4 regions of the Hafnia paralvei genome follow, and region 1 is predicted to be linked to each of the others. Evidence: predicted binding sites of a transcription regulator. Region 1 holds the regulator's gene; each other region holds the start of a gene.
The links. Region 1 encodes CRP, which controls carbon source genes, mostly activating them, when cyclic AMP is high. Its sites were predicted from a motif close to ATGTGANNNNNNTCACAT; they were not measured.
Positions count from the first base shown of each region.

Region 2: the regulator CRP is predicted to act here: its motif matches at 2,205-2,222, upstream of rbsD (D-ribose pyranase).
Region 3: the regulator CRP is predicted to act here: its motif matches at 6,132-6,149, upstream of K9N75_RS11790 (arabinose ABC transporter substrate-binding protein).
Region 4: the regulator CRP is predicted to act here: its motif matches at 5,396-5,413, upstream of K9N75_RS00100 (PTS mannitol transporter subunit IICBA).

Region 1 covers NZ_CP083737.1:4,347,692-4,355,083, reverse strand. Annotated here, with positions in the region: gene K9N75_RS20215 (hypothetical protein) at 1-82, opposite strand, end outside; gene K9N75_RS20210 (YccS/YhfK family putative transporter) at 106-2,184, opposite strand; gene crp (cAMP-activated global transcriptional regulator CRP) at 2,228-2,860, opposite strand; gene K9N75_RS20200 (OsmC family protein) at 3,190-3,597, shown strand; gene K9N75_RS20195 (phosphoribulokinase) at 3,663-4,532, opposite strand; gene K9N75_RS20190 (DUF4153 domain-containing protein) at 4,568-6,415, opposite strand; gene K9N75_RS20185 (YheU family protein) at 6,523-6,759, opposite strand; gene K9N75_RS20180 (hydrolase) at 6,756-7,392, opposite strand, start outside.
Region 2 covers NZ_CP083737.1:4,681,594-4,688,985, reverse strand. Annotated here, with positions in the region: gene kup (low affinity potassium transporter Kup) at 158-2,026, shown strand; gene rbsD (D-ribose pyranase) at 2,305-2,724, shown strand; gene rbsA (ribose ABC transporter ATP-binding protein RbsA) at 2,732-4,237, shown strand; gene rbsC (ribose ABC transporter permease) at 4,244-5,224, shown strand; gene rbsB (ribose ABC transporter substrate-binding protein RbsB) at 5,249-6,136, shown strand; gene rbsK (ribokinase) at 6,193-7,116, shown strand; gene rbsR (ribose operon transcriptional repressor RbsR) at 7,144-7,392, shown strand, end outside.
Region 3 covers NZ_CP083737.1:2,483,963-2,491,354, forward strand. Annotated here, with positions in the region: gene dctP (TRAP transporter substrate-binding protein DctP) at 47-1,087, opposite strand; gene araC (arabinose operon transcriptional regulator AraC) at 1,123-2,064, opposite strand; gene araH (L-arabinose ABC transporter permease AraH) at 2,241-3,236, opposite strand; gene araG (L-arabinose ABC transporter ATP-binding protein AraG) at 3,259-4,779, opposite strand; gene K9N75_RS11790 (arabinose ABC transporter substrate-binding protein) at 4,877-5,857, opposite strand; gene K9N75_RS11795 (ribulokinase) at 6,264-7,392, shown strand, end outside.
Region 4 covers NZ_CP083737.1:16,709-24,100, forward strand. Annotated here, with positions in the region: gene K9N75_RS00080 (valine--pyruvate transaminase) at 1-727, shown strand, start outside; gene K9N75_RS00085 (YibL family ribosome-associated protein) at 792-1,160, opposite strand; gene K9N75_RS00090 (MltR family transcriptional regulator) at 1,276-1,830, opposite strand; gene K9N75_RS00095 (mannitol-1-phosphate 5-dehydrogenase) at 1,996-3,153, opposite strand; gene K9N75_RS00100 (PTS mannitol transporter subunit IICBA) at 3,273-5,258, opposite strand; gene K9N75_RS00105 (DUF3053 domain-containing protein) at 5,717-6,436, opposite strand; gene glyS (glycine--tRNA ligase subunit beta) at 6,584-7,392, opposite strand, start outside.

The DNA.
Region 1 (7,392 bases):
TTTGAAATGATATTAGCAGTAAAAATTGTATGTTCATCAATAGTTTGGCGTTTATCTTGGCATGAAGAAGAATATACGCCATTTCTTGAAAGACACGGGAGAAATTTAATCCCTTAATCGACGGCTCATCCAAATCCCATGATGTGGTCGTTGCCGCCAGGCTATCGATGAAATGGTATGCATGGCGCGCAGGTGCGCAATGATTCGGCGTAGATGGACTTCAATCTGGGTTACGGGCATTCCACTGGTTTCCTGCTCATCAGACTGGAAGACGGCGGCGTTATTGCTCAAGGTTGGTCCATCGTGTTCTAAGCGTTGCTGACAGAGCTGCAAGGCGATTTCACAGCGCTGCAAATAATCTTGCGCTAGGTTTTCAGTCAACATGTAGTGATCTCGGGCGAGGATTGTCATTGCGTTAAGATGCTCCACGATAAACTGGCTGTGAGTGATCCACAGACGCATGTCGGTCAGATATCTGGAATCAAACCCCGGCTCCTGCATCGCCTGATTTAGCGAGGTGAATACGGCATTATGTGCCTGATTGACCTTCATGCGGGCATAGGCTAAATCGGTTGCTTTCGGTTCAGGAGAGAGCAGTAGGCGAAGCTCATCTTGATATGCCTCTAGTGCCTGATGAGCATTTTTGCGCAGTAGACCACTTTGCCATTGTGGCCATAGCCAGATGGTACTTGCGAAGGCGAGAATACAGCCGAGTACGGTATCAATCAGTCTTGGAACCAAGAAATGGAGCCCATTGAGCTGTAAAAGCTGTAGGGTATAAACGGCAGTTACGGTGAAACCAATCACCGCCAGCCCGTAGTTTTTACGTAGTACCAAATAGGCTGCAATGGTGATCACCAGCATACAGGCCAAGGTGGCATTTAGCGGTAGGTCTAACTGTAGTAATCCCGCAGCAATAATCAGTCCAGCAAAGGTTCCTAGCGCACGGTGCTGGATCCTCACCCGCGTTGCATTATAGCCATTTTGAATGACCAGCATGGTCGTGAGCAAAACCCAGTAGGGTTTTGGCAGATGGAATAACATCCCCAAACTGCTGCCCGCAGCGAGAGTAATGCCTAAACGCGCTGCATTACGTAGCGCTACGGATTTAAATGAGAGATAGGCGCGTAATGCAGGCCAAAAAGGAAGGCGTTGCTGTGTAGACATCAGATTGCGCTGATAGAGAGGACGCTGACGAACTAGCAATCGAGCTACACGGCTAAAATGGTAATAGCAAAACTTTCCAACGGGGTTATCTGGGTGCTGATTAGCCAGCTTTTCCAGCGCGGCTAGCTCGTTATCCATCGAAAAATGTTTGGGGTAGCGGTGATACAGAATATCGCCAGCCACCGTTCTGAGCCTCTCTGATATGACTTGAGCGTTGCGGCGCAAAATAGCTTCAGCCTGACTTTTGGCGACTAGGCTTTGCACTTCATCGGGCTGAGATAAGCTAACGGTAATATGTTCTTGAAGATCCAATGCAACTTGAAAATAGCGCAGTAGACGTTTGTACTCAGGATTATGCACCAGAGATAACATGTGCATTTGTTGGTAGAGCTGGGTAATTAAGTCCATCACTTTTTGCTGGCGCTGTAGCAGCGGCGGCAAGGCCGTTTCTGGATCGATATGCTGAGTTAGCAAGCTATATTTGGCGTCCATATAGTCGCCTAGCTGCGTGTAGAGCTGGCTGAGATTTTCTCGGATCGGCTGCCCTTTCCATAAGAGAAACCAGAACCAAGTAAAAGCGCCATACCAGATGGTGCCAACAATATACAGCAGTGGCCCGTGCCAGATGGGAACTGTTCCAGCCATACTTAGCGTAAATATCGAAGCGACGAGTGCTGCGGGAAGAAGCCTAGCGTGTAGGGGGCTGATCTCACCGTTAACACCGAGCAGTAACGCAAGCCCAAGCATGATAAGCGGCAGCGGAATTTGCCATAGCAGGCATTGTTGTAACAAGAAACTGGAAAACGCGAATAGGCTGCCGCCAACGATTAATCGTTTGATGAAGCGCTTATGAGGAGTATCGAGCCCTGCAATGTTGCAGCAGGCTGGTACCAAAGAAAACATTAGACCAAGCTGTAGATTGCCGGTCAGTAGGCCAAATAAAACAGGGAGGCACAGCACCAGCGTTTGACGCAGTGCATAGTTGACTTCCGGGTGGTAGATAAACCGCCGCCACATAATGAAAGAAACCCGTGCAGCGATGCTACACGGGCATCATTTATCAGCGAGTGCCGTAAACGACGATGGTTTTTCCGTGCGCGGAGATCAGATTTTGATCTTCCAGCATCTTCAGAATGCGACCAACGGTTTCACGGGAGCAGCCAACGATCTGGCCGATTTCCTGACGAGTAATCTTGATCTGCATACCATCTGGATGAGTCATGGCATCTGGCTGTTTTGCCAGATTCAGCAGCGTCTGTGCAATACGGCCAGTCACGTCTAAGAACGCAAGGTTGCCCACCTTTTCAGAGGTAACCTGTAAGCGGCTAGCCATCTGAGCAGAAAGGCGCATCAGAATATCTGGGTTAACCTGAATCAGTTGGCGGAATTTCTTGTAAGAAATTTCAGCAACTTCACAGGCTGTTTTTGCACGAACCCAAGCGCTACGTTCTTGTCCTTCCTCAAATAAGCCCAGTTCACCAATGAAGTCGCCCTGATTAAGATAGGAAAGGATCATTTCTTTACCTTCTTCATCTTTAATCAATACTGCAACGGATCCCTTAACGATGTAGTACAGGGTTTCCGCCTTCTCGCCTTGGTGGATCAGGGTACTTTTGGACGGATACTTGTGGATATGGCAATGAGACAAGAACCATTCAAGAGTCGGGTCTGTTTGCGGTTTGCCGAGAACCATTCGCTATTATCCTCTGTTGTTATCGCGGCCCTAATATCGGGATACTGATCCAGACAGTGTGCTTATTGTGGCACGGGGCTTTGCTTATTAACTTGTTATAGCACTGCATAATCGAGATATAGAGTAATAGGCTAAGGTAATTGTTTCCTAGAGTTATTGATCTATACCCGTTTCAATCCATAAAGATCCATTTCGGCATAGTTTGTAGCACAGCTTTGTTCAGGTGTCTCGTGTTGTCTCGCTTCAGCATCAGAAGTGAGGCCTCGGATTGCCTGTTTTTTACAGAAAGCGTAGTCTGATGACAGAATTTAACCAAAGGGGCGATAAACATGCAGGCACGAGTGAAATGGGTTGAAGGAATGACTTTTCTGGGCGAATCGGCTTCAGGACATCAGATTCTTATGGACGGAAACGCTGGTGATAAAGCGCCAAGCCCAATGGAAATGGTATTGATGTCAGCAGGGGGGTGCAGTGCCATTGACGTAGTTTCCATTTTACAGAAAGGACGATTGGACGTGCGCGATTGTGAAGTCAAATTGACGTCTGAACGTCGCGAGGAAGCTCCGCGCTTGTTTACCCATATCAATCTGCATTTTATTGTCACGGGCAAAGGCCTTACGGATAAAGCCGTTGAGCGCGCCGTTGCGCTTTCTGCGGAAAAATACTGCTCTGTTGCGTTGATGTTGGGTCAAGCCGTTAACATTACCCATAGTTTTGAAACTATCGTGGTGGAGTAATTTGATTCACTTCATCAGGCACCGGTGGTTTTGTGCCAAGGTGCCTGATATTGCGTAACACGTTGTTATTCGATTTTCTTCCCTTCGATAAGCCGTTGCACCAACGGCGTCATGATCAGTTCCATTGCTAACCCCATTTTCCCTCCCGGAACCACCAACGTATTAATATGCGAGATAAACGATCCTTGCAGCATCGCGAGTAGATAGGGGAAATCAATATTGTCTAACCCTTGAAAATGGATCACCACGAAACTTTCATCTGACGAAGGGATCGCTTTAGCGGCAAAAGGATTAGAGGTATCAACCGTTGGTACGCGCTGGAAGTTGATATGCGTGCGGGAAAACTGGGGGGTAATGTAGCCGATGTAATCTTCCATAGAGCGAACAACGGAATCCATCACGGCTTCGCGTGAATGGCCGCGCTCACCGGTATCGCGCACCAGTTTTTGAATCCACTCAAGGTTAACGATGGGCACTACGCCGACCAGTAAATCGACATGCTGAGCCACATTGTGTTGCTGCGTGACGACTCCGCCGTGTAATCCCTCATAGAATAAAACATCTGTCGGCTCTGGCAACGGTTCCCACGGCGTGAATGTGCCGGGAACCTGATTGTAGGGAACGGCTTCATCGTAGGTATGCAGATATTTACGCGAGCGCCCACGACCATGCTGACCATATTCGATAAAGCTTTGTTCGAGAAAAGAGAAGTCATTGGCCTCGGGGCCGAAATAGCTGATATGACGCCCTTGCTCGCGGGCTTTTCGGATTGCAGCGTCCATTTCTGGGCGGGTATACCGGTGGAAACTATCGCCTTCCAACTCAGCGGCTTTCAGATGGAACTGTTGAAAGATCTTGCGGAAGGCTACGCTGGTGGTGGTAGTGCCGGCTCCACTGGAGCCGGTCACGGCAATGATCGGGTGTTTCGCTGACATAATTAACACGGCTCCGGTGGTTGGGGGGCTACGGTTTATCGTAAATCGTAATAACTTACATCTATGGTTGTATCCTGAATTTGGATATCGCTCCACTCTTTTGGCACGGCTTTTAACTGACCGCCGAGAATGATGTCTTTAATCTTAGCGGCATCCAGTGTGTTGTTGTCCAAAGTATCTCTATCGTTAAAGCGGATATGAGCAGCAATGACCCAACCCTGTTTCTTATAAGTATAAACTTGGCAGAAAGGCTCTTTGGGATCGCTGAAATTGCACAGTACATGCTCTTTATTCCCATCATTATTCAGATCTAACGTTGTGACAACACAAGCGTTAGCGATTAAATAGCAATCGCCAATGTCATTTCCTCGGCCGAGATCGTTTGGCAAAGATTCCCACCACGTTGATTCTGGTGAAGGTGTTCCGACCGCCAGCTGAATGTTCTTGCGTGCTATTCCTGGTGTAAACGCCGCATAGGGTCTTTTATCATCATCGCCATAGGATCCCCAGCGAGTGGTTTGTAATAGCGTTTTCTCCAGCTTGAGTTTACGCCGTGGAGCGCTGACAAATTTGATATCAGACCGTAGCGCCTGTAGCGCATCGTTGCCTCTGCGGCCGCTGTCAAAACGTAGCATGATGAGATCTAAATCATCAGGAGATACCTTTCCTGTGGAATATCGATTCATTTGGTCGTTCACGCTAATGCGATAAGGATCGATGATCGGAGAGTTGCACAGAACCACAATCACTGCGATTAGCCACATTATTTTTTTGTTGATGCTGCCAAGCGAGTGCAGCCAGATGTTATTTTTGCGAACCACGGCGCTTGCATAGGCAAGGGTTAAGCAAAGAGAGAGGCCGACAACGACTGAAGCCCTGAGTCGATCGGGAGTCCAGCCATATTGTACGATGCGCTGGCCCAAATAATAGGTGGACAGTATCGCGTAGATCGGCAAAACAAGCAGGGAACCGTTGATGATATAGCGGATTAAATTTGGATACGGTTTTTTATCTATGCCATCGGAACTCAAATATATCGCATTGACCAGCAGGGCTAACAGTAGAGACATGGTGGTTAGCAATGTGGTTGCAGACGACCATTTATCGGTTAGCGCATCGATACCGGTAAACGGGAGGCTGAAGATAAAAATCAGAGCGAAAAACGATAGCAGAGGTAGTAGGCCTTTTACCATCAGAGATAAAAGGTTACGTACGGTAATGATTAATTTTGGATGGGTGCGGCTAATGAGAACGCCAATGGCAACAATCAGACCGTTAGCAAGGTACATGAATATTTCATGTCTGAAAAAGAGCTCATAAAAGAAATCAATGCCAATCAGTTTGAATAGACCCGCTCCCAGCGACAAGATCCCCCACATCAAACCCGAAATCAGCAAGGTTAGCACGGCGGTAATGGTGTTTTTCCATATATTACCGTGCAGTTCAGAGTAGTCGATGGAAGAGCTAGGATTATTTATTCGTGCCTGTAACCATGGAAGGGTAACAAACACCATAAGGAATAACGCGAGATAAAACGTTCCGAATAGACTGCCGTAATCTCTTACTCCTACATCATTCCATTTTATCCAAGCTGTCATTGCCACGAATATGGCGGTATAGGCCAGCAGGGCTTTCCACAATATTTTGTCTCGTAGAGTATTCACAGACAGCACGAAGATCAGGGGCAGAGAGCCCGATAAAACTTGTGTGTAAAGCAGCGCTGAACTATGGGGGATCATCCACTCGCGATCGCTGAAGTGGTTACATAAATAAAGCAAACATCCTTGAATGAGACAGACTAAAACAATGACGATGCGCGTTTTGAGCGGTAGGTCAGAGGGCGAGACTTGGGTCTTGCTATGATGTGCTGCGAGTAGAGACATCCATGATTCTCCTTATTGCGTAAAGTGAGGTTTTTTGACCACAAATTAAGCATAACGTTTGGATGCCTATACTTATTATTGGTTTTACTAAGGCTTATAGCGGAAGCCTACTCATACTCTTCTGGGGTATCACGGAACTGCCCTTTCGGCATGATATTGACCGTTTCATGCAGCTCTGACCACACCAAAACAGCTTCGCCATTCTTTAGCTGGCGGCGGACATCTTCAACTTTTTGCGTCAGCGATTTCTCGTGGACACCGTAATCAGTGCCTTCTCGCAGCACAAAAGATTCGATCAGGCTATCCAACGTATCCGTTGCTAAATTCTCCCAAGGAATAATCACTGTGCTTTCTCCAAATGTGGGGCTAACCAAGCAGGGATACGTTGCTCGAGCCACATCTGAGGCTTTTTAAAACTGCCGCTGATGAAGCCAACGTGTCCACCAAATTCGGTAAGCTGATATTCAATATTAGACGGTAAATCTTCAGGACGAGGGATCACTTCTGGTGTCATAAACGGATCGTCTTTGGCATGAATGATCAACAGCGGCACGGTTATTCTAGGGAGTAAAGGTAACGCACTACAGCGGCGATAATAGTCGGTTGCGTTATCAAAGCCGTGAATGCGAGAGGTGATGACGTCGTCAAAATCGCGAATGCGTTTCAGGTTTTTTAGCGCTTTTAGATCGAGTGGTAATGTATTTGGGTAACGCTCTAATTTGCGCTGAGCATTTTGCTTGAGTTGCCCAAGGAGATAGTTTTGGTAGACGCGTGAAAAGCCCTGTTCTAACCGATATGAGCAAGGCTCAAGCATCAGTGGGGCTGAAACAACCACGGCTGCATCCAGCGTGGCGTTGGCACCTTCCTGACCCAAATAGTAGGCCAGCATATTGCCGCCGAGCGAAACGCCGACGGCTGCGGTCGGCACTGCTCCGTGAGTTTCGCGTAGCCAGTTGAGAAAGAATCGTGCATCTTCT
Region 2 (7,392 bases), 330 kb from region 1:
AGCTTGTTATAGGCCGGTTACCCTAGGCTCAGTCATATTTCCTTTATCCTAAATAGTAGGAAATTGTGCTGATTTATGCATACTGTGCGTTTCTTATAAGCGCTCGGTCTGTCAGTACACGCATCGCTTATAGATGTTACAGCAAAAGAAACAAGTTATGAGTTCAGAACATAAACGTTCATTAACGACAGTCACACTGGCCGCAATCGGTGTAGTGTATGGCGATATAGGTACGAGTCCGTTATATACCTTACGCGAGTGTTTTTCTGGCCACTACGGTTTTAGTGTTGAGCCAGAAATAGTATTTGGTTTTCTTTCACTGATTTTCTGGATGCAGATCCTGATTGTATCCCTTAAATACTTAACTTTCGTTATGCGCGCAGATAACGCCGGCGAAGGGGGGATATTAACCCTAATGTCATTAGCGGGGCGGAATACTGCACCTAAAGTGACGGCAATATTAGTGATCTTGGGGTTAATTGGTGGCAGCTTCTTCTATGGGGAAGTGGTGATTACGCCAGCAATTTCGGTGATGTCAGCAATAGAAGGCCTTGAGATAGCAGCACCGTCTCTTGATCCCTATATTGTTCCGCTCTCCATTCTGGTTCTGACCATTCTGTTTTTCATTCAAAAACATGGAACGGGGAGTATCGGTAAACTCTTTGCGCCGGTCATGGTGCTATGGTTTCTCACGTTGGCCATCCTCGGCGCTCGCAGTATTATCGATAACCCGCAAGTGCTCACTGCGCTAAACCCTAAATGGGCTATTGGATTCTTCGTTGAACATCGTTCAATGGCATTCTTCGCATTGGGCGCAGTGGTGCTTTCTATCACTGGTGTTGAAGCTCTGTATGCCGATATGGGACATTTTGGGAAGAAGCCAATTCGTTTAGCGTGGTTTTTCTTTGTCATTCCGTCTCTTATCTTGAACTACTTTGGTCAAGGGGCGCTGCTACTGAAAAACCCAGAGGCGATTAAAAACCCGTTCTTCTTGCTTGCACCAGATTGGGCATTGATTCCACTTCTTATTCTGGCGACTTTTGCGACGGTTATCGCTTCACAGGCGGTTATTTCTGGCGTCTTCTCATTAACGCGGCAGGCTGTTCGTCTCGGCTATCTACCCCCGATGCGCATTATCCATACCTCTGATATGGAAGCGGGACAAATATACATACCAGCAATCAATTGGGCGCTGTATATCTCGGTGGTTATTGTTATCGCGAGCTTCGAACATTCCAGTAATCTGGCTGCGGCTTACGGTATTGCCGTGACAGGAACCATGGTATTAACCAGTATTCTCTGCTGTACCGTTGCAGTGAAAAACTGGCACTGGAACCGCTTTGTGGTCATGATTCTGCTCGCGGGTCTGTTATGTATGGATATTCCACTCTTTACAGCCAACGCGCTGAAATTCTTCTCTGGTGGTTGGTTGCCGCTTGCATTGGGGCTTGTGATGTTCATCATTATGACCACATGGAAAAGCGAGCGTTTCCGCCTGCTGCGTCGTTTACATGAACATGGTAACTCTTTGGAAGCAATGATTGCCTCATTAGAGAAATCCCCTCCGGTTCGTGTGCAAGGAACCGCGGTCTATATGTCGCGAGCGATGAACGTCATTCCTTTTGCGCTGTTACATAATCTCAAACATAACAAAGTGCTACATGAACGGGTGATCTTGCTTACGCTTCGCACGGAAGATGCTCCTTATGTACACAATGTTCGGCGTGTGACCATTGAGCAACTGTCGCCTACTTTCTGGCGAGTCGTGGCGAGCTACGGCTTTAAAGAAACGCCAAACGTAGAAGAAATCTTCCATCGCTGTGGTTTGGAAGGATTGCCGTGTCGGATGATGGAAACCTCGTTCTTCATGTCTCACGAATCGCTGATCTTGGGCAATCGTCCGTGGTATTTAAAAGCACGTGGCAAACTGTTTATGGCCTTAAGTCGAAATGCACTGCAGGCTGCCGATCAATTCGAGATCCCGCCAAACAGGGTGATCGAGCTTGGTACGCAGGTGGAAATTTAGGCATTGCATATACCTAGGTAGTTTTTCCGCAAGGTTTGGGATGTGCATCCAGCGCCCCCAAACCTTGTGAGACTCCTTTCCGTCGTTGGCTTTCTCTACCAATACTTAAACGCAGAAAATAATAAGTAGTTTCAGCTTAACGGCCCATATAAGCTGAAACGCTTCTGCTAGCGAAACGTTTCGATAGAGATCACATTTCTTCATATTATTTATTGTCTGTGTTTTATTAGCTCCTAAACTCCCTCTCAAGCGAAACGTTTCGCTGATGGAGCAAATAAATGAAAAAAGGCACTTTACTCAACTCTGAGATTTCCTATCTCATTTCTCGTTTAGGTCATACCGACGCCATTGTTGTGGGTGATGCGGGGCTTCCAATTCCTGATTCGACTCAGCGTATTGATTTAGCGCTGACTCATGGGGTTCCCGGTTTTTTGCAGGTTGTTGGTGTGATTACGCAGGAAATGCAGGTTGAGAAAGCGGTTATTGCGCAAGAGATGCCTAGTAATAACTCCGTGATTCATGAACAGTTACTTGATCACTTGAAACAACTCGAACAACACCAGGGAAATACCATCACGGTGGAGTATGTCAGCCATGAGCAATTTAAAGCGCTGAGCTCTGCCAGTAAGGCCGTCATTCGTAGCGGAGAGTGTTCTCCGTATGCCAATGTTCTGCTTTATTCTGGCGTAACCTTCTGAGGCCGCTATGCAACCTTTATTAGCCTTAAAAGGCATTGATAAAAGCTTTCCTGGGGTTAAAGCCCTGTCTGGTGCCGCGCTAAATGTTTATCCGGGACGCGTAATGGCGTTAGTCGGTGAAAATGGTGCGGGTAAGTCCACGATGATGAAAGTGTTAACCGGTATCTATCAAAAAGATGCCGGGACTCAGCACTTTTTGGGTAAAGAGGTCGTTTTTAATGGCCCTAAGTCTTCTCAGGAAGCGGGTATCGGTATTATTCACCAAGAATTAAACCTCATTCCACAACTCACGATTGCCGAGAACATTTTCTTGGGGCGTGAATTTGTTAACCGTTTGGGCTGTATTGACTGGAAAAAGATGTATGCCGAAGCGGATAAACTTCTGGCTCGTTTAAATATTCGCTACAGCAGCCATCGGCTGGTGGGCGATTTATCCATCGGCGATCAGCAAATGGTGGAGATCGCCAAGGTGCTGAGCTTTGAATCCAAAGTCATCATCATGGATGAGCCAACAGATGCTTTAACGGATACTGAAACTGAGTCACTGTTCAAGGTGATTAATGAGCTGAAGGCTGAAGGGCGCGGCATAGTTTACATTTCACACCGTTTAAAAGAGATCTTTGAGATCTGCGATGACGTCACTATTTTCCGTGACGGGCAGTTTATCGCTGAGCGCCCTGTCAGTGAGTTACAGGAAGACTCTCTCATTGAAATGATGGTTGGTCGTAAGCTGGAAGAGCAATACCCACGCTTAAACCAGCCGCGTGGTGAGCTCCGTCTGCAGGTGAAAGGCTTGTATGGCCCTGGGGTTGAAAACGTTAGCTTTGATCTCTATCGCGGAGAGATTTTAGGCGTATCTGGCTTGATGGGGGCTGGGCGTACTGAACTGATGAAGATTCTGTATGGCGCGTTACCGCGTAAGCAGGGATTTGTCATGCTCGACGGCCGAGAGGTCGTGACTCATTCACCTCAGGATGGTTTAGCGAACGGCATTGTTTACATCTCTGAAGACCGTAAGCGTGATGGTTTGGTTCTGGGGATGTCCGTTAAAGAAAATATGTCGCTTACCGCATTGCGCTACTTCAGCCGTGCCAATGGCTCACTCAAACACACCGAAGAGCAAGAGGCCGTTAGCGATTTTATGCGCTTATTCAACGTGAAAACGCCATCAATGGATCAGCCTATCGGACTACTTTCTGGTGGTAATCAGCAAAAAGTGGCCATTGCGCGTGGCCTCATGACGCGTCCAAAAGTTCTGATCCTTGATGAACCCACTCGCGGTGTAGACGTTGGCGCCAAAAAAGAGATTTACCAACTTATTAACCAGTTCAAACAAGAAGGTCTGAGCATCATTTTGGTGTCTTCAGAAATGCCCGAGGTGCTTGGCATGAGTGACCGCATTTTGGTTATGCATGATGGTCATCTGAGTGGGGAATTCCCTATTGAACAGGCAACCCAAGAAGTGCTGATGGCAGCCGCCGTTGGCAAGCAATACGGCGTGAAGCAGGAGTAATCGCAGATGAACACCCAGACAACCCAGAAACAAGGTGGGTTTAGTAAAGATCAGTTAAAAACGTTGTTGCTGGAACAAAAATCGCTGATCGCCCTGCTGGTGCTGATTGCGGTAGTGTCCTCAATGAGCCCTAACTTCTTTACGCTCAATAACCTATTCAACATTTTGCAGCAGACGTCGGTCAACGCCATTATGGCGGTGGGGATGACGCTGGTGATTCTAACTTCGGGCATTGATTTATCCGTTGGATCATTACTGGCCGTAACTGGCGCTGTCGCAGCCTCCATTGTTGGATTAGAAGTTAACGCATTTATTGCTGTATTTGCAGCTCTCGCTTTGGGCGCCGCCATTGGTGGCTGTACGGGTGTGATTGTTGCAAAAGGCAAAGTTCAGGCATTTATCGCGACGTTGGTCATGATGCTGCTATTACGCGGTGTCACGATGGTGTACACCAATGGTAGCCCGATCAATACCGGCTTCTCTGATGCAGCGGATCTCTTCGGTTGGTTTGGTATTGGCCGTCCTCTTGGCATACCTACACCTATCTGGTTGATGGTTATTGTGTTTGCGTTAGCATGGTACATGCTGCACCACACTCGTCTTGGTCGTTATATCTATGCACTAGGCGGTAATGAGTCAGCGACTCGCTTGTCTGGTATCAGCGTTGACCGCGTCAAAATTATTGTTTATTCGCTGTGTGGTTTACTCTCTGCCTTGGCGGGTGTGATTGAGGTCGCTCGTCTTTCCTCAGCGCAGCCAACGGCGGGTACAGGCTATGAGTTAGATGCTATCGCCGCCGTTGTACTGGGAGGAACCAGTTTGGCGGGAGGTAAAGGCCGTATTATGGGGACTTTGATCGGTGCATTGATTTTAGGCTTCCTCAATAATGGGCTGAACTTACTGGGTGTTTCGTCTTACTACCAAATGATCGTTAAAGCAGTGGTTATTTTGCTGGCGGTTCTGGTAGACAACAAAAGCAACAAATAATCTTCCCTACAGGAAACGACGATAATGAATATGAAAAAACTGGCAACTTTAATCTCCGCGGCCGCTTTGAGTGCAACTCTGAGCGCGAACGCAATGGCGCAAGATACCATTGCGCTGGTGGTATCAACGCTGAACAACCCGTTCTTTGTCTCCATGAAAGATGGTGCACAGAAAGAAGCGGATAAATTAGGCTATAAACTGGTCATTCTGGATTCTCAGAACAACCCAGCAAAAGAGTTGGCTAACGTACAGGATCTAACGGTACGTGGTACCAAATTGATGCTGATTAACCCAACTGATTCTGATGCCGTCGGTAATGCTATTCTGATGGCTAATCAGGCAAAAATTCCGGTAATCACCTTAGACCGTGCAGCGAACAAAGGTGAAGTTGTGAGTCATATCGCTTCTGATAACGTTGCAGGTGGTAAAGCAGCTGGAGAATTTATTGCGAAGAAGTTGGGTGACAATGCCAAAGTCATTCAGCTCGAAGGTATCGCCGGAACGTCAGCAGCTCGTGAGCGCGGCGACGGTTTCAAAAAAGCGCAGGAAGAACACAAGTTTAATATGTTGGCTAGTCAGCCTGCAGATTTCGACCGTACCAAGGGTCTGAACGTGATGCAGAACCTGTTGACTGCGCATCCTCAGGTACAAGCCGTATTTGCACAGAATGATGAAATGGCGTTGGGTGCTTTACGTGCGTTGCAAACCGCTGGCAAAAGCGATGTATTGGTCGTTGGCTTTGACGGTACCGCTGATGGTGTAAAAGCGGTTCAGCGTGGCAAATTGGGTGCAACCGTTGCTCAACAGCCTGAGCAAATTGGCGTAATTGGCGTAGAAACAGCGGATAAAGTATTGAAAGGTGAGAAAGTGCCGGCCAATATCCCTGTTGAGCTAAAACTGGTTACCGAGTAATAAAAACGCCGCCGCAGACAGTTCTGCGGCGGTGTCCATTTAAGGGATTAGGTAAGATGCAAAAAGGCAAATTGGTGGTGTTGGGCAGTATTAATGCTGATCATATCTTAAATATTGAACACTTCCCTCGCCCAGGTGAAACGGTTCTAGGTCAGCAATATAAAGTGGCGTTTGGTGGTAAAGGCGCTAATCAAGCAGTCGCTGCTGGCCGTAGCGGTGCCGATATTTCCTTTATTGCATGCGTTGGACAGGACGATATTGGTGAACGCATTTGTCAGCAACTTTCTAGTGATAACATTGATACTCAAGCAATAGGTGCTATTGAGGGACAAACCACCGGTGTTGCTCTAATTTTTGTTAATCAAGACGGCGAAAATGTCATTGGTATCAGCGCTGGCGCTAACGCTGCGGTAACACCTGTTTATTTATCTCGTCATCAGAAACTGATAGAAAATGCCGATGCGCTGTTGATGCAGCTCGAATCACCGTTAGAAACCGTCATTGCCGCTGCTAAATTAGCTCGCGAGCACAATACGCAGGTGATTTTAAATCCGGCACCGGCTCGCGAACTGCCCGATGAACTGCTTTCTAATATTGATGTCATCACGCCAAATGAAACTGAAGCTGAAAAGCTGACGGGTATTGCTGTAAAAGATGATCTCGGTGCTCAGCGTGCGGCAGATATCCTGCATCAAAAAGGGATTAAAACCGTATTGATAACCTTGGGAAGCCGTGGCGTATGGCTCAGCCAAAATCAGCAGGGAAAAACCATTCCCGGATTTAAAGTCAAAGCCGTCGATACTATCGCTGCAGGCGATACGTTCAACGGTGCCTTAGTGACCGCCTTGTTGGAAGGCGTGGAAATTAATGCTGCAGTACGTTTTGCACATGCGGCCGCAGCGATCGCTGTTACGCGTGAAGGTGCACAGCCATCCGTTCCTTGGCGCAAAGAGATCGATTCTTTTCTCCAGTCACATTAAGAGTCGCGGTATTAGGAGTAGCTCTGCGTGACCACCATGAAAGACGTCGCCCGCTTAGCGGGCGTATCAACGTCCACCGTTTCCCATGTCATCAATAACAACCGCTTTGTGAGCGACTCTGTGCGCGACAAAGTGTTATCTGCGGTCAAAGAGCTTAACTATGCGCCTTCCGCGTTGGCGAGGAGTCTAAAGCTCAATCAAACTCGAACTATCGGTATGCTCGTCACGACCAGTAACAATCCTTTTTTTGCTGAAGTGGTTCGTGGCGTTGAGCGC
Region 3 (7,392 bases), 1.9 Mb from region 1:
AGTGCTGCATTAGCCTTCAAGACGCCACGCGAAAAATAGAGATCGCCTATTCTTTCATTGCGTCATTTATCATCTGGGACACTTTCATCATGGTTGCGCTTGCATCTTTAACACCGGCATTTTCTTGCTCTTTTAGCCAATTTTCCTGCACTTCGTGATATCGAGAGAGCGTTTTCCACTGCTGCAGCTTATCCGCGGATAGAAATTGTACTTTTGCGCCCTCTTGACGCATATCAGCAATCTGAGCCGTCAGGCTACTGTCCATGACCGATCCCTGCTTTTTGTAAGCAATTTCGGCAGCCCGCTGGATGGCCTCCTGATCTTGCTTTTCAAGTCCATCCCAGGTGTTTTTATTCATCACTAATAGATAGATGTGTCCTAACCATAAATTTTTAGATATCAGAATATGAGGCGATGTTTTATGCGCTTCAACGTCGTATCCGCTGTCCAGATTCACCATAATGCCATCCAATGCACCAGACTGAAGCGCTTTACGAGTTCGGTCACCCCAAGGCATCGTCACGGCCTTAGCGCCCGCGTTGGTAAGAAAATCCTGATGCCAAAAACTGGCCGAGCGCCATGTGCCGCCTTTGACATCAGCCAAAGACGTCATCGGTTTGGTACTAAAGAAAGCCAAAGGGTAACCGGTGGCAAAATACAGGTTCACAACGTTGTTCTTCTCAAGCTCTAGCGGAAAAACGGGGAGCTGGGTATAAACACGGCGAAAAAAATCCACCTGCCGATCAGCGGCTGGCCCCACCGGAAAGCTTTTGAAAATCTGATGCAACGGCAGCTGTTTTGCCGTGTACTCAGGCACGACAATCGCCATATCCGCTTTCGTTCCCTGCCCAACCAGTGCCAACGCATCATAGCCAGCACCGAGCTCTCCGCCCCAATGGGGCTCGATCTTCAGGCGTCCATGAGATTCATTTTCAATAGACGAGAAGAATACGTCATTGATGAATTGGGTACGAGCACCGCCCAATGCTTCATGATCGCTATATTTTAAGGTTTTCGCCGCCAATACCGTGTTCGGTAATAGAAATCCAGCCAGCAAAATGGGCAATAGCCTGTTAGTCAATTCCATTTGATATCTCATTCATGATTTGAAATGTGACAGTGTCACACTCGTAGTAATGTACTTTGTCGCTCACTCTGGCGACGCTCTCCCGCACTCATTGAAGAAGAGTCATTTACTTCATGATTTCGACGACGATAATCACTTGGGCTCACACCGACGCGTTTGCGGAACACGCGTGAAAAATAGAGCTGATCGTCATAACCAACAACACGCCCAATGGTGGCTATCGGTTCCTGCGTGGTCTGCAACAACAGTTTGGCACGAATAACCCGCTGATCCTCACGCCAACGTAGAATATTCACCCCAACCTGCTCACGAAACAGATGCGCCAAACGCGACGGCGATAAGCAAACATGTTTGGCAACGTCCTCAATGCGAAGTTCATCGGCTAAATTACCGGTGATGAACTGGCAGGCCTCGATCACTCTGGCATCCATGATGCGCTGCGGCGCCTGCGGATCTTCTTCCATCGCGCGTAGCAGAAGGCGTTCGAGCAAATTCATCGCTAACTCTTCCGCAAAGCGTCGACCTGATTTATGCGTCTGCTCAATATTGGCAAAGAGACGGTCAAACTCCAGCAGCGTATTTTCGGGGAGAACCATATGGCCTACGCCATTAACCTGACTGTGCCACTCTAGCCAATCGGCCCAGTACGCGCGAGGACGAAAATAGACCCAACGGTGATACCAGCAGTCACTTTCTGAAGAACGGCCATAATAATGACTCGCCTTCGGAGGAAACAGCAGTAGCTCTCCCGGCTTGCTGTCTAGCGTCTCTTCACCGTCTTTGCCGCTGAAAATGCGCCCTTGACCTTTGATCGTTAAATTCAGGATGTACCCTTTCATTCCTTCAGGACGATCGATAAAGAAGTCTAATGGACCACCGGCGATAATTGGGGTTAATCCTGCGACCAGATAAGCATTAAAGCTATACCCCGGCAAAAGCGGATTTGGCTGTGGCTCCTGCGTTAAACGTTGGTACATCGTCCCTCCCATACAATGTCTATCTCTGCTGCCAGTTTACAGAGCAGCGCGAACGCTGCTCAACATTGCTGTAAAACTGTGAAGCAGATTGATAATTACTTGTAATTAATATCGAATAATCATCATCTATACCGCTTTCATCCCGAGGAATAACAGGAGTTTTCCGTCTGTCGCTATTAAGCACGGGTCTTTTTAGCAAGCTGCTTGTAACGGTCAAAAATAACCGCGGCAAGCAAAATCACGCCACGTACCACGTATTGAGAGAACGGTGAAATATTTAGCAAATTCATCGCATTCTCGACCGTACCCAAAATCAACACGCCTGCGATAACATAAGAAATTTTACCGATTCCGCCTTTGAGCGATACGCCGCCCAGCACACAGGCAGAGATCACGATCAGCTCATAGCCGATAGACGTCATTGGCTGACCACTGGTCATGCGCGAGGCCAAAATGATCCCCGCGGCGGCTGAAACCAGCCCTGACAGCACAAAGATAATGATTTTAGTGCGAACCACAGGAACACCGGCCAGACGCGCAGCCTCTTCGTTTCCTCCAATCGCTAACGTATTGCGGCCAAACGTGGTTTTGTTCAGTAAAAAGCCGAACAGGATAAAACAGGCTACGGTGATCCAAATAGGCGCAGGCAGCCCCAACCAGTTCGCGTATCCCAGCTCAAAGAAACGCTCGTCTTCAATACCGACCGCTTTACCATCAGAAATGATGTATGCCAAACCGCGCACAATTTGCATGGTGGCAAGCGTGGTAATCAGCGCATTTATTTTCAGACGCGCAATCACAAAGCCGTTAACGAGGCCGCATAATGCCCCTAGCAACAAGCCTGCAAATATGCCGATCCACAGGCTTTCGGTCATATTAATCACTACCGCAGCAGTCACACCCGCACAGGCAATAACCGAGGCGACGGAAAGGTCAAAGTCGCCAGAGGCCAGACAAAATAGCATCCCGCAGGCCACCATTCCCGACATGGAAATGGCTAGGCCAAGCCCCTTCATGTTGATAAATGAGCCAAAGTTAGGCACAAAAATCAAACAGGCAATAAATAGCGCGGCAAATACTACCAACATGCCATAACTATCCCAAATACGACTGAGGTTTAGCCCTTTGTTTCCTGATTTTGCCGTCGCCGGCGTAGAAGTAACACTCGACATAATTCTGCTCCTAGACGTATTTTCAGGCCGCATGAGATGAGGTTGATGTGCGAGGCATTGCAAGCGCTAAGGCTTTGGCCTCGCTCGCTTCGCTGCGTAATAGTTCACCCGACACTTCGCCTTCGCGCATCACGATAACGCGGTCAGATAAACCTAACACTTCGGGCAAATCACTTGAGGCAAACAGAACGGCAATTCCCTGCTGCGCCAACTGGTAGATAACATGATAGATTTCATGCTTCGCACCGACGTCGATGCCGCGCGTCGGTTCATCGAGCAAAATGACCTTCATGTCTTCTGAAAGCCAGCGCCCTAAAATCGCCTTTTGCTGGTTACCGCCGGAAAGATTCATCATTAGCTGCTCAGGACTGGGCGTTTTGATATTGAGAGCATCAATGCGTTTGTCGGCGTTTTCCACTTCCCATTGATGATTGATGAGGCAACCTGCGGTCAGCGCGTTGCGGCGAGCACTGATATTGATATTTTCACGCACGGAGTGAACCGGAATAATGCCGTCAGCCTTGCGATCTTCAGGACACAGCATCATGCCCTGACGGATAGCATCAATAGGGCTTCCCACTCGCATATCTTGTCCGTCGAGAATGACCTGTCCCTGCGTTATCTTGGTGCCGCCAAACAACCCTTTCATCAATTCGCTACGACCCGCCCCAACCAGACCAAAGAGGCCAACAATTTCACCCTGTTTAACCTGTAACGACACCGGGTGTTTGACACCAGGAGCCACCACGTCCTTCACCTCTAAACGAATAGGTCCGTGTTCGCGCGGCTGATAACCATAAACATCGCCCAAGTCACGCCCCACCATCGCCTGTACTAATGAGTCATGGTTGACCTGCTGCATATCATCGAAGGTTTTGACGTATTTGCCGTCTTTAAAAACCGTAATCGCATCGCTTAAGGCGAAAATTTCTTCCATACGATGCGAAACATAGATAATCACCCGACCTTCAGCGCGCAGTTCACGGATCACACGAAACAGCTGTTCAATTTCACGCGAAGAGAGCGAACTGGTTGGCTCATCAAACGCAATCACTTTGGCATTACGTGCCAAGGCCTTGGCAATTTCCACCATCTGCCACTGTCCGATAGAGAGATATTTCAGCGGCGTTTGTGGATCGATATCTAAACCTAAGTGCTCTAGCTGCAAACGGCTTTCATAGTTGAGCAATGAGTTATTCACGAAGCCCTTTTTCGCAGGCAGTTGGCCTAAATAGATGTTTTCTGCCACCGTCATTTCAGGCACTAAGTACAGTTCCTGATAAATAATGGCGACACCGGCATCAAGCGCATCGGTGGTGTTGTTAAATTGAACTGGCTGGCCCTTGAGGTAGATCTCTCCCTGCGTAGGCGTGTAACTGCCGCTCAGTATTTTCAATAGTGTGGATTTACCTGCGCCGTTCTCACCCATCAAGGCGTGGATCTGTCCGGCCTGACAGCTAAAGCTGATATCATCCAGCGCCTTCACCCCAGGAAATGTTTTCCCGATATGACGGAATTCCAAATAGGGTACGTTGGAGGTCATAAACGTTCTCCTTGCCACCGATAGCTAACCTCGCGGTGGCTAAAGTCAGTAGTCAACAAAAGGTGGTTAGAGCGGCAGTGGCCGCTCTGTGCGTGGCTTACAACCCTTTCTTCTGTAGCTCTTCTTTGAAATTGTCACGCGTAATCAAGACGACGTCGGTCACTGCGGTAAACTTGGCAGGCTCCACCCCTTTGGTCACCCAGTCGTACAGCATTTGGATGCTTTTATAGCCATGAATATCCGGGCTCGGCAGCAGCGAGCCGAAGAAGCCGGTTGGGTTTGCCTTGGACAATTCGCTCACCGCATCCACGCCATTGATACCGATGCCAATCACGTTTTCAGCTTTAAAGCCCTGTCCTTCTGTTGCCCGTACGCCGCCCAATACCGTGTTGTCATTCATCCCCACGATCAGCCAGTTTTTAACTTTTGGGTATTGAACCAACATAGAATTAGCCGCATCGAAGGCGCCAGGAATGTCATTGGATTTCGTGGGTACTTTGTAGATCTGTTTCTCTGGGAAACCCGCCGCCTTCAGCGCATCCATCGAACCGGTCGTACGACGGCGAGCGGTATCTAATTCATCCGCGGTGATCGCCATAACTCCCGTTTCATCGACTTTCCAACCACGCTTATTCATTTCCTTCCACAGTTCCTGCCCTTGGCGCGCACCAATTTCACTGGCCGCCATCATTACCAATGGAACGCTTTCCATCGGTTTTCCTTTGGCATTTACAAACTGATCGTCCACGGCAATAACTTTAAGATCGTAGCTCCGCGCTTTAGCCATGATGGCAGGCCCTAACTTGGGATCGGGCGTACAGATAACAAAGCCTTTAGCACCGCTCGCTGCGAGGCTATCAATAGCGTTTAACGTTTTTTCACCGTCTGGAACAGCAATCTTGATCACGTCAAAGCCCAAATCTTTGCCAGCCTTATCGGCAAATTTCCATTCGGTTTGGAACCATGGTTCTTCCGGCTGTTTGACCAGAAAACCGAGTTTCATGCTTTCTGCGATAGCGGATTGTGACATAACGGCAGCCAGTCCAATGGCGGCCAAAACCTTAGTGAATTTATGCATATTTACAATCTCCAGTTTCGTCATTTTTATGTAGCAGATTTGTCATGCCTGTGAGGCGATACCGCATCGGATGACAAAAAGCTCTGTGTGTACGAACTCAGGGGCAATTGAGCAGCAAATACCAAATGGTGCGATATTTCACTGCAATGTAGGGACCTTATGTGAGACGAGCTAAGTTGTAGCGGCTAATGGATGAACAAATAGAGAGCAAAATCACACCAAAAAATTACAGCTATTTTATGCATATATTTAGCAAATCCGTAACAATGATAACTTTTGATGACCATCACATTCTTCGGTGTTGTAGCTGAAAAATACATACATGTAGCTAAGCCATCCTCACAGTTCCACGCCGCTATTTCCTATTTTGGTTAGCAGTGAAATCTATATAGATAGGAGAGAGGGAATGCATGCAAATCCCATAGTAATCGGGCTGGATTTTGGTAGCGACTCCGTTCGCTCACTCGCCGTAGATTGTGTAACTGGTCAAGAGTTAGATACGGAAGTGGTTTACTATCCGCGCTGGAAGCAAGGACTGTTTTGCGATGCACCTGCCAACCAGTTCCGCCATCATCCTCTCGACTATATTGAATCGCTGGAAATCGCGATTAAGGCGGTCGTTGCGAGGATGAATGAGGAGCAACGAGCAGCCGTCGTCGGTATTGGGGTTGATTCAACGGGCTCGACTCCAGCACCAATAAATGAAAAGGGTGACGTACTGGCGCTGCTGCCCGAATTTGCCAACAACCCCAACGCGATGTTCGTGCTGTGGAAAGATCACACCGCCATTGAAGAAGCCGAAGAAATTAACCGCTTATGCCGTAGCGGCGATTTTCCCGACTACACCCGCTACATCGGCGGCGTTTACTCATCGGAATGGTTTTGGGCAAAAATTCTACACGTCACACGCGAAGACCGTGCCGTACGCCAATCGGCTGTGTCTTGGGTTGAGCTCTGTGACTGGGTTCCCGCGCTACTGTGTGGTGAACAGCAGCCGCAGAATCTGAAACGCGGACGTTGCAGCACCGGACATAAAGCACTTTGGCATCCCTCATGGGGAGGCGTTGCACCGCGTGAGTTTCTCGAAGCACTCGATACCTGTCTAAGTGAAAAACTGCAGCAACCGCTGTTTACCGAAACCTACACCGCCGATTTGCCCGTAGGAAAACTCAGTGCGGAGTGGGCGCAGCGTTTAGGTCTGACGACTGACGTCGTGCTATCGGGGGGCGCATTTGATTGCCATATGGGTGCCGTTGGCGCTGGCGCTCAGCCATATACGCTGGTGAAAGTGATTGGCACTTCAACCTGCGACATTCTGATTGCCGAGCAAGAACGCATTGGTGATCGCACCATCGCGGGGATCTGCGGACAAGTCGACGGTAGCGTCGTGCCCGGTTATATCGGTTTGGAGGCGGGACAGTCAGCCTTTGGTGATATGTATGCTTGGTTCAGTCGCCTACTCACATGGCCGTTGTTGCAAACCGCTAAACAGCATCCAGAATTAGCTGCACAGCTCGAAGAATCAGCAAAAAACT
Region 4 (7,392 bases), 400 kb from region 1:
GCGTCCAACGAACCCGACAGGAAACGTTTTAACAGACGAAGAGCTCATTCGTCTTGATGCCATGGCGCAGCAGCGCAACATTCCATTATTGATTGATAACGCCTATGGGTTGCCTTTCCCTGGCATTATATTTTCTGACGTCAATCCGCTGTGGAATCCAAACATTATTCTATGCATGAGCTTGTCCAAACTTGGTCTGCCGGGATCGCGCTGTGGAATTGTTATTGCTGATGAAAAAATAATTAGCGCCATCAGTAACATGAACGGCATTATTAGCCTATCACCTGGCAGTCTCGGTCCAGCCGTTGCGCTCGAAATGATAGAGCGTGGTGACTTACTTCGTTTATCGAATGAGGTGATAAAACCGTTTTATCGCCAACGAGTAGAACAAACTATTGAGGTCTTGCGCCGTTACTTGCCGGAAGAGCGTTGTTTAATTCACAAGCCGGAGGGAGCGATATTCCTATGGTTGTGGTTCGTTGATCTCCCGATAAGTACCGAGATTTTATATCAGCGCCTTAAACAACGCGGGGTTCTGATGGTTCCGGGTCACTATTTCTTCCCAGGACTAGAACACGAATGGCCGCACACACATCAGTGTATGCGTATGAACTATGTGCCTGAACTTGACCAAATCGAGAAGGGCGTACAGATCTTGGCTGAAGAGGTTGAGCGTGCGCACCGAGAAGACGCGGGGAAGAAGAAACGTTATGTTGGAAAACGTTAGTTAATCTGTATCAATAAAAAAAGCCCCGCAATTGCGGGGCTTTTTTTAGCCAGAGTCTGATAATTTAGAACTCTTTTTTAGCGTAACCAGTAACGACTTTTAGGCCCATTTCACGGCCTAACGCCGTCATTGGGTGTACAACTTCAATACCACGTACCGCCTTTTTCAAAGACCCCATGTCGGCTTGTTCTTTTTTGGTGATTTCGCGGCTGAATGGCATCTTTAAAAGCTGCTGTGCTTTGGCACTGAAATGGCTGGCTTGAACTGCGCGCAGACGCTCGATCTCAGCGGTCAGCTTTTCCTGCTCGCTGCGATTTTCATCCAGAGCATGCGTGGTTACAGTGTCAATCTCTTGTAACAACAGGCCTGCTTCTTTACGACGCAGGGCATCCAGCTTGTCGCTAAGGCGTTTAATTTCTGCTTTTTCTTTCATGACGTATCTTCCGGTCATCAATACTTTTGGGGATTAGGAGATAGTTTAACAGTTGTAAGCATTAATGTGGGGATTGGCTGAAAAGAAGACGCTCCCAGTCTTGCAAACTGGGAGCTTAAAAGGCTTTTTTATGGCACAAACGAGTCACTAAGTCGGTGATGCTAAGGACTAGCGTAGAACGGACCATCTGCTGATAGCGCTGTTCCTGCATGTTGGCTAATGAGTCATCAACAACCTCTTCTGGCAGATGCAGCGTGGGTTGTGGTGGCAATGTAGTCATGCAGTGCAGCATATTTATCGGGCCAAGGATCTCGTCATCGGTAAAGCTGTAGATCTTATTCTCATGCTTTAATTCATTATTTAGCGCTAATAAAAGCTCAACGTCTTCATATTCATCGCGGCTAATCACGCCCAAGGCATAGATGAGTTTTAGTCGTACCGGTAAATCCGCCAGCGGACCGCTTCCTTCCAACAATGGTTCCACTGCATATTTCACTGCGTAATCATCTTTCCGAAAGGCTTGGATAATCAGCAGGTCAACCGCCTCAGCCAGTAATCCGACCGTAGCCTGAATGAACCCTGAGACCGTTTGACGAGCATTGAGCCTTTCTAGAATTCGATTCTCAAAAGCCTGATTTTTATAAAGGTCAGCTTCTTCTATTGTTGCCATAATCGATGCTTCACGTTCCGATAACCGCGGGTTTTCTGGTGCCTCGGTTTTTGGAAGGTGCTCTTTTATTTCTGGTTGCGCAGTAGTGCGCATTCGATTCAATTTCATTATACCCTTCTCATTTGGAGCTGCCGCTTCGCTGCAACTCCAATCCTATGGGTTACATCATGCTTGACGTTGCATGGCGTTATACACATTCGCGATCTGTGCGACAAGCTCTGGCTGATCTTCTAGGCCACAAACCTGCTTCACGGTGTGAGTGATGCCTTTCTCATTAAGCAAATATGCCATTTCTTGAGCCTGTGGGTCTTGGTGGCTGCGATAGCTTAATGCCGCCGCAATGCCCATAAGCAGATTGTTGTTTGGCAAACCATACTCCAGCGTTCCTCGCAGTGGTTTGATTAAACGGTCGTTTTCACTCAGTTTACGCAATGGCTGACGTCCCACGCGTTCCACATCGTCATGTAGATAAGGGTTCTCAAAGCGCCCTAAAATCTTTTCGATATAAGCGGAATGCTGTTCTGGGTCAAAGCTGTAGCGTTTAATAAGTACCGCACCACTTTCTTCCATTGCCCCTTTAACAACATCGCGAATAGCCGGATCCAAAATGGCTTCACGAATGGTTTGATAGCCAGCCAGTTGGCCGAGATAGGCGGTGATAGCATGGCCCGTGTTGAGTGTGAAAAGTTTACGCTCAACATAGGCCATAAGATTCGCTGTGGACTCCATTCCTGCAATTTGCGGTAGCTGCCCTTTGAATTGGGTGCTATCGACAATCCATTCGCTGAAGGTTTCAACGGTTACTTCCAATGGATCGTCGTTAGCTGCGGCGCTAGGGGGAACAATGCGATCTACGGCAGAATCCACAAAGCCGATGTGTTCTTCTACCCAAGCATGGAGTTCAGCAGGGATTGCCAGTAAGACGTGCTGTTTAAGCTGGCTGGTACCACGCACCATATTTTCGCAGGCGATAATATTCATTGGCTGATGGTTACCGCTGTTGTAACGGACAATCAAGCCTTGAGCTAGCGTATTGGCGATTTTGCTGAGTACCTGTGGGCCAACCGCAGTGGTGATAATGTCTGCTTGAGCAATCTGCTGAATGGCATCTGGGCTATTACTATGAATGGCGCTGACGCGGTTTACTTGCTCAACGCGCGCATTTTCGCCGACGACATTGACCTGATAACTTTGTTGATGCGCAAGCTGATCGACCAAAGGCTGGTTGACGTCGGCAAATGTTAACTCTGCCTGAGCATCGGCTAAAAGTTTACCGATAAAGCCACGACCAATATTACCTGCACCAAAATGAATCGCTTTCATGATGTTAACCTCGAGAGAATCTATCCGTAAAAAGGGGGCCGGGGGAGGCCCCAAGAACGACACCGACAGCGAAGGCACTTTAGGCCGCTGGCTGCGGTGAACGGTGTCGTGTCATCGCCTTAAGCCGCTTGCTCTCCAGACAGGAGATCTAGGATTTCCTGTACGCTGGTGGTTTGCGCCAGTTTTTCTATGACGCCTTCGTCGTCCAGTGCGTTGGTTAAGCGGGCTATAACCTGAATATGCTCGTTGTTGCGGGCGGCAATGCCGATGACCAGCCGAGCCACGTCATCCGGCTCATCACCGAATCGTACGCCCTGTGGGTATTGGCAAATGACAATCCCGGTGCGGAGCACGCGGTCTTTGGCTTCTACGGTGCCGTGTGGGACGGCAATAGATTCTCCTAGATAGGTTGTGGTTAGCGCTTCTCGTGCCAGCATGGCGTCAATGTAATCAGGTTCGACATAGCCACCGGATACCAGCATTTCACCCGCAAAACGAATAGCTTGTTCTTTATTCTCTGCGGTTAAGTTAAGGAAGATGTTATCTGCGCTAAGCTTGAACAGATTTTCTTCGCGCTCGATTGACTCGAAAGAATCATCGTTGGCTGCAATAATTGTTTGGTTAATAAGGCGATTATCATTGGCTGCATGCGGTAGCTTTGCGGCCAACAAACGGGTGGTTAAATCAGTATACAATCCGCTATCCAGGAAATTGCTCAGTGAAATGTGCATAGCCTGCGGAGCATGACGCATTGCTCGTTCGGTTAAATCCTGATGGGTGATCACCAGATCCACATCGTCTGGCAGGCTATTGATCGCACAGTTAGCGACCGAAATATGATTCAGGCCAGCATCTTTCACCTTTTTGCGCAGAACGCCTGCACCCATCGCGCTAGACCCCATACCAGCATCACAGGCAACGATGATTTTACGCACATGATGCAGATCTTTAGATAAGTCGAGCGTTACGGCCTGCATTACGGGCTGAGGCTGGGTACCAGAAATCTTGCCACCTGATTTAGACTGCTGTTTCATGCCCTGCATACGACGAGTAGCTTCAGCCAAGCCATTGCTCTCTTCATCGCCTACGCGAGCACGTTTAAGCAGCATGGCAGAAGTAAGGAATGACACCAGAGTGGAGGCTAGAATCGACAATATAACGCCAACCAGTGAAGACTTTGGTGTCATTAGCAATACGGCAAAGATAGATCCTGGAGAAGCGGGAGATACCAAGCCAGCATTAAACAGGGTCAAGGTGAAGACGCCGGTCATACCGCCCAAAATGACGGCCAAAATGAGGCGTGGGTTCATCAATACATATGGGAAATAAATTTCGTGAATGCCGCCGAAGAAATGGATTATCGCGGCACCACCGGCAGACTGTTTCGCACTGCCTTTACCGAAGAACATATAGGCTAGCAGGACGCCCAGACCCGGACCTGGGTTCGCTTCGATTAGGAAGAAGATGGATTTGCCAGTTTCTGTTGCTTGCTGAATGCCCAACGGTGAGAAGATGCCGTGGTTAATCGCATTATTCAAGAACAGTATTTTGGCGGGTTCGACAAAGATTGAGGTTAACGGCAGCAGGTTATTTTGCACCATAATGTTAACGCCCGCCGCCAATATCTTAGACAGCGACTCAACCAGTGGTCCAATGGCCATAAATGCCAATATGGCAAGCAGCATACCGATAATGCCTGCGGAGAAGTTATTCACCAGCATTTCGAAACCGCTTTTGATTTTACCGTCGACCCAACGGTCAAAATGCTTGATTGCCCAGCCGCCTAGTGGACCTGCAATCATGGCTCCCATGAACATTGGCATATCTGCACCGACGATCACGCCCATCGTGGTGATAGCTCCCACTACGCCGCCGCGCTCACCACCGATGAGGCGACCACCGGTATAACCGATTAACAGTGGTAGCAGATAGGTGATCATTGGGCCAACCAATTTGGCTAGCGTTTCATTGGGTAACCAGCCCGTGGGAATAAATAGTGCGGTAATCAAACCCCAAGCGATGAATGCGCCAATATTGGGCATTACCATATTGCTGAGGAAGCGGCCAAAATTCTGTACCTTGACCTTGATATCTGGTGATAACATAAAACACCCCTCGTGGTGCGCGCTAAGATGTTGCGCGTCGTAATAGTTGTGGTGGTTTCGCCAAAAACCGTCCTGTCGTTCTGTATGCAAAATCGACTCTATCACGCCGTTTTCATCTCGCGTACCCCGTGGGGTTTTTGTGATCCTGATCTCATTCCATCCCCCTCTTAAGGGGTGTTTTGAGTGATTCAGATCACATAAATAGGCTGAAAGTCTCCTACAAAGTTAAAATAATGTCCTTGCTGGCCTCATTTACGTGATGAAAATCACCTTTATTGTTAGCATCTTTGTTTTTAAATTGTGATTCTCTTCACAAGATACTTTTACATCTCCCCCGTCTAACCTCATTTATTTATTCACCTCCACTCTTTGCGTCATAAAATTACATCCGTGAATGTTTAGGCGTAAAAAAGCCCCGCAAGGTTTCCCTGGCAGGGCGGGTATAACGTTAGATTCTATTAGTTTTGAAAAATAGCCGCGTTGCGGTTTTTCGCATTTAACAGTTCTTGATGTTTGGCTGCAATTGAGGTCATGAGCTGATTGTATTGATCGACCTGCTGTTGGGTTTGCAACTGGATGCTTTGGTTATCAAAGCGAGCCTGAGTCCCAATGCTTTGCAGGAAATCACCCACTTGAATCAAGTCTTGTGACAGGCTAGCGGCCATTGGGATAATAGGCATAACGGCATTCGCTGGGTCGGTAACGACTTTCGCAAAGGCTTGGTCATAAATCGCTTTTACATCATCAGGCTGTTTGAGTGCAGCACGCGCAGTGTCTGCGGTTGATTTCGCACTTTGAATCTGCTGACCGAGCAGATTTAGAGCCCCGGACTCCTGTCGTAGATCGTCACGTTTTAGCAGATAGTCCTGAGGAACACGTATCTGATCGATAGTGGTAAACAGCGGATTAAGGCTGCTATCCATCGAACGACTGAAATTCTGTGAAAAGGTCACCAAAATCGCGTAATCGCTGACATAATTGCCGAGTTTCTGCTTTTGGTCTTCGCTCAGCGTCGGCACAGTAATGCTACCGCGCATGACGGTATTTTGCAGATAGTCGATGAAAGCTTTACGTTGTTCTTTATCGTTGTCGCCACAGCCAGCCAGTTGGAACGCCATAATGACGGCGAAAATTGGCATCAACCAACGCTGTGCCTGTTTAGTTACTGCAAGTGACATGTAATTACTCCTGTAACCACGCGAAAAATGGGTCAATATCATTCGGTTGAAATTCTACTCATCAAGTTAGTTTAACCTGATAATTTAGGGATAACAGCCAGAATGTAAAAAACCCGCCGAAAGGCGGGCTTTATTTTACGTTCAGGTTTACTGCAGAACAGAGATATCAGCAACCTGTAGGAACAAATCACGTAGTTTGCTCAGCAATGTCAGGCGGTTGATACGCACTTGCTCATCTTCAGCCATCACCATAACCTGCTCGAAGAAATCATCAACAGGTTCGCGCAAAGCAGCCAGTTCAGACAGTGCTTCTTGATAACGCCCTTCGGCAAACAGTGGCTCTAATTTGTCACGTAGAACAACCAGATGCGTTGCCAGTTTGATTTCTGCTGCTTCTTTTAATACAGATGCATGAACGCGATCGGCCAGCACTTCGGTCGATTTCGCCAGAATGTTGGAAACACGTTTGTTGGCAGCAGCTAATGCCGCGGCTTCAGGCAATGTACGGAAGTGAGAAACTGCCTTCATGCGAGCATCAAAGTCAGCGGGCTTGGTTGGACGACGAGCCAAGACAGCCTGAATAGTATCTACGCTATGACCTTCTTCCTGATACCACGCACGGAAACGTCCCAGCATGAAATCAACCACGTCATCAACGACGTTAGCGTTGGTCAGCTTCTGACCATAGAGGCGAGCAGCTTCTTCGGTCAGCGTGACCAAATCCAGCGGCAGCTTCTTCTCAACGATAATACGCAGAACGCCCAGTGCCGCACGACGCAGAGCAAATGGGTCTTTATCACCCTTTGGATGTTGGCCAATGCCGAAAATACCAGCAAGAGTATCCATTTTGTCAGCGATCGCGACAGAACATGCCACCAGAGATTCTGGTAGTGCATCACCCGCAAAGCGTGGTTGATACTGTTCGTTTAGCGCAACGGCAACCTCTTCGTTTTCAC